DNA from 2 places in the Tatumella sp. JGM94 genome. Region 2 is predicted to be linked to the other one. Evidence: predicted binding sites of a transcription regulator. Region 2 holds the regulator's gene; the other holds the start of a gene.
What was found. Region 2 encodes sigma-54, which starts transcription at its own class of promoters, with help from an activator protein. Its sites were predicted from a motif close to GTTGGCACANNTTTCGCTNT; they were not measured.
Positions count from the first base shown of each region.

Region 1: a site for sigma-54 is predicted at 1,053-1,072, ahead of glnA (glutamate--ammonia ligase). Genes of this name have one in related genera too.

Region 1 is NZ_JAERJN010000004.1:141,120-143,540, forward strand. It holds gene typA (ribosome-dependent GTPase TypA) at 1-760, opposite strand, end outside; gene glnA (glutamate--ammonia ligase) at 1,218-2,421, shown strand, end outside.
Region 2 is NZ_JAERJN010000009.1:79,651-82,071, reverse strand. It holds gene rapZ (RNase adapter RapZ) at 1-83, opposite strand, end outside; gene ptsN (PTS IIA-like nitrogen regulatory protein PtsN) at 126-617, opposite strand; gene rpoN (RNA polymerase factor sigma-54) at 870-2,303, opposite strand; gene lptB (LPS export ABC transporter ATP-binding protein) at 2,355-2,421, opposite strand, start outside.

The DNA.
Region 1 (2,421 bases), on a different contig from region 2:
CTTTACCGACTTTACCGTTACGGGTTTTACCTTCAGCATCAATCACCGTCACCTGCTGGTTCGGTTTGACTTTACCGCGTTTGATACGGCCAATCCCGATAACACCCAGGTAATTGTTATAATCCAGCTGAGAAACCTGCATCTGTAACGAACCATTCAGGTCAACGTTTGGCGCAGGGACATGCTTAACGATAGCTTCATACAGTGGCGTCATATCTTCAGCCATCTCTGCATGGTCATCGCCAGCAATTCCCTGGATAGCCGATGCATAAATGATCGGGAAATCCAGTTGTTCGTCGGTCGCATCCAGGTTAACGAACAGGTCAAAGACCTGGTCAACAACCCAGTCAGGACGCGCGCCCGGACGGTCAATTTTGTTAATAACCACAATGGGCTTCAGACCGTGAGCAAATGCTTTCTTGGTCACGAAGCGCGTCTGTGGCATCGGGCCATCAATCGCATCCACTACCAGCAGAACAGAGTCTACCATCGACATGACGCGCTCAACTTCTCCACCGAAGTCGGCGTGTCCCGGCGTATCAACGATGTTGATCCGATAGTCATTCCACTTAATTGCAGTGTTTTTCGCGAGGATGGTAATCCCACGCTCTTTCTCCAAATCGTTGGAGTCCATCACACGTTCAGTTGCTTCAGTACGGGCATCAAAAGTACCAGACTGTTGTAACAGCTTGTCAACCAGGGTCGTTTTTCCATGGTCAACGTGCGCGATGATGGCGATATTACGCAAATTTTCGATCACAGCTTTGCCTCAGGCATTAGAAATAGCGCGCTATTGTACACGGATTAGTCGAAAGACTGAATATGTTCACAGTATTCGTTGAAACTTTCTCAGTGACTTTTTGTTATAGGTGATTATCGAAGCGGACAACGTTCATTTTTAGTGCAAATGTCGCCCGTGTTTTATAGATTGCACTATAATAGTGCGCACTGGCGGCCGGCAATGGATCATAATGGTGCAGTGAGCCATCGCGGTGCATCCCAGAAACCGGACAGGAAACCCGCCAGTACACCGTTTTACGAAAAAATATAAAGTTGGCACAGTTTTCGCTTTGTATTTCGCAGGCAAAAGACAACGATTTCAAAATAGCTGGAACGACTGTCTGGAACATTGTTCAGGAAAAGCGCGGCGCCTCGTGATCTCTTCCCGGGACAGGTTCTCTACCACGACAACAATGAATATTGCAGGAGAGTTGAGTATGTCCGTTGAACACGTTCTCTCATTGATGAACGAACACGAAGTTAAGTTTGTTGATCTGCGTTTTACTGACAGTAAAGGCAAAGAGCAGCATGTCACCATCCCTGCTCATCAGGTTAACGAAGACTTCTTTGAAGAAGGCAAAATGTTCGATGGTTCATCCATCGGCGGCTGGAAAGGGATTAACGAATCAGACATGGTGCTGATGCCGGATGCGACTACCGCTGTCCTGGACCCGTTCTTCGAAGATCCGACCCTGATCATTCGTTGTGATATCCTGGAACCCGGCACTCTGCAAGGCTACGATCGCGACCCGCGCTCTATTGCTAAACGCGCCGAAGACTTCCTGCGTTCTTCCGGTATTGCCGACACCGTACTGTTCGGACCTGAGCCAGAGTTTTTCCTGTTTGATGACGTACGTTTCGGTGCCACCATGTCCGGTTCTCACGTGGCTATCGATGATATCGAAGCCGCATGGAACACCGGCAAAGCCTACGAAGGCGGTAACAAAGGTCACCGTCCGGGCGTTAAAGGCGGCTACTTCCCGGTACCTCCGGTCGATTCAGCCCAGGATATCCGTTCAGCCATGTGTCTGACCATGGAACAAATGGGTCTGGTTGTCGAAGCTCATCACCATGAAGTGGCTACCGCAGGCCAGAATGAAGTGGCAACCCGCTTCAACACCATGGTGAAAAAAGCTGACGAAATTCAGATTTATAAGTATGTGGTACATAACGTAGCGCACGCTTACGGCAAGACTGCCACCTTTATGCCAAAACCAATGTTTGGTGATAACGGTTCAGGTATGCACTGCCATATGTCACTGTCTAAAGACGGTAACAACCTGTTCTCCGGCGACAAATACGGCGGCCTGTCTGAAACTGCCCTGTTCTATATCGGCGGTATCATCAAGCATGCGAAAGCAATTAACGCCCTGACCAACCCGACCACCAACTCGTACAAACGTCTGGTTCCGGGTTATGAAGCACCGGTCATGCTGGCATACTCTGCCCGTAACCGTTCTGCATCAATTCGTATTCCTGTGGTTGCCAGCCCGAAAGCACGTCGTATCGAAGCCCGTTTCCCGGATCCGGCAGCAAACCCATACCTGGCCTTCTCCGCACTGCTGATGGCCGGCCTGGACGGAATCATCAACAAAATCCATCCTGGCGATGCGATGGATAAGAACCTGTATGATCTGCCTC
Region 2 (2,421 bases):
CAATAAAAGCCCATATCTTCCAGGGCCCTGAGTGCAACAGATTTTCCAGACCCTGAACGACCACTTACGATCATCAGTACCATGATCCTTCTCCCGTAATTATCCCTGCAGTACAGGTTAATTTATTATTGTTTTTCGTCCGTATTATCCGGCTGTTCCATGATGATATTAAACAGCTCCTGATCACTCTGTGCGGCCCGTAACCGGCGACAGACAGTTTTGTCGGCCAGGCGTTTAGCGACCTGAGATAACGTATGTAAGTGCGTTTTGCACTGATCTGCCGGCACCAGTAATGCGAACAGCAGGTCTACTGGCTGATTATCGACCGCATCAAACGGAATAGGGTGTTCCAGCCGGATCAGTACACCTATGGTTCTCAGAGTATCTTCTTCCAGCTTACCGTGCGGGATAGCAATACCGTTACCGATACCGGTACTCCCCATTCTTTCGCGGTTGAGGATCGTTTCAAAGATAGCCTGGTGCGGCAGGTTCAGCTGTGTTGCTGCCAGTTCACTGATGATCTCCAGTGCACGCTTTTTACTCTGGCAATCCACATTATTACGGGTGCATTCCGGAGTAAGCACATTACTCAGTTCAAGTATCAGATCACTATTCATATTATTTCGCTTGCCGGTTTATCTGACCATTTTCATGGTGCCTGGCGGTTATTTGTCGCAGGCTGTTAATCCTGAAACGAATGACCGTTACCTTAGGTAGTGAACGAAAGCAGCCGCAGGCTGGCGTTAACTGCTTTCTTTTTATGGATACATCGATATAAAACCTGTCTCGTTTCACATCTGTTGCATGGGCGGGTCAACCGGCGCCGCCAATGACTGTTGTTGCCAGTGCATAAGCCCTGCTTCAGGGCATCAAAGCAACTGTTTCCGCTGGTTTGATGGCGGAATAGATAACGATTCACGATATTTAGCGACGGTACGTCTCGCAACCATAATACCCTGTTCCGATAACATAGAGGTGAGTTTACTGTCACTCAAGGGTTTTACCGGATTTTCTGACGAGATTAATTTTTTTACCAGCGCGCGGATAGCGGTTGATGATGCTTCGCCGCCACCTTCGGTGCTGACATGGCTGGAGAAAAAGTATTTCAGTTCGAAAATACCGCGCGGACTGTGCAGATACTTTTGGGTCGTAACCCGGGAAATCGTTGATTCATGCATCTCCACGGCCCGGGCAATATCAGCCAGAACCATTGGCCGCATATATTCTTCACCCTGCTCGAAAAATGCCTGCTGTTGCTCCACGATACAGCGTGATACCCGCAACAGAGTATCGTTACGGCTTTCAAGGCTTTTGATCAGCCAGCGGGCTTCCTGCAAATTACTGCGGATAAACTGGTTATCGCTGTCATTTCTGGCGCCACCACTCATTGCTGCATAATGCTGATTGATTCTTAGTTTTGGCAGACTGTCCGTATTCAGTTCGACCGCCCAGCGATTGGCAACTTTGCGCACCAGTACATCAGGAATAACGTATTCGGAGTCACCCGTATTAATTGACTGGCCGGGGCGGGGATCCAGAGACTGAATCAGTAACATGGCTTGTTTCAGCACATCATCTTTCAGGCGAGTAACACGCATCAGACTGCGGAAATCGTGACTCGCCAGTAAGTCCAGATGCTGGCTGATAATCAGACGGGCTTCTTCCAGCATCGGTGTATCAGGACTGAATTGTGACAGCTGAACCAGCAGACAGTCTTTTAAATCACGGGCACCTGCACCGACAGGGTCAAAGTGCTGGACCCGTTTCAGAACGGCTTCCACTTCTTCCAGACTGAGTTCGTCATCGCCAATACTCTCGAGAATATCCTCAAGCGGAACTGTCAGGTAACCGGTGTTATCAATGGCATCGATAATCGATGTTGCTATTGCCCGGTCCGTATCACTGAACGGGGTCAGTTCGGCCTGCCACATCAGGTAATCCTGCAGTGACTGGGTGGTTTCACCCTGGTAAACGGGCAGTTCATCATCCTGATAATCGGTGCCGGTACCTGAAGGCGTACCGGCGGTATAAATTTCATCCCAGGTGGCATCCAGAGGTAATTCTTCCGGCATCTCTTTTTGTTCTAATGCTTCGCGGGTATCCAGAGAAGCGGTTTCACCCGACTCCTCAGAATCAACTTCATTAAGTAACTCAGCCTGGTCCAGCAAGGGATTACTTTCCAGCGCGACCTGCAATTCCTGTTGTAACTCATGCGTGGAAAGCTGCAACAGTCGTATCGCCTGTTGCAACTGGGGGGTCATTGCCAGTTGTTGGCTGAGCCTGAATTGCAAACTTTGCTTCATAGTAAGAAGTGCATTTCCCGAAAAAAATTCAATAAGAACACATTAACAGAGTCAGAGCCGGAACTCTTCACCCAGATAAACACGTTTTACATGTTCATCTGCCAGAATTTCACCCGGA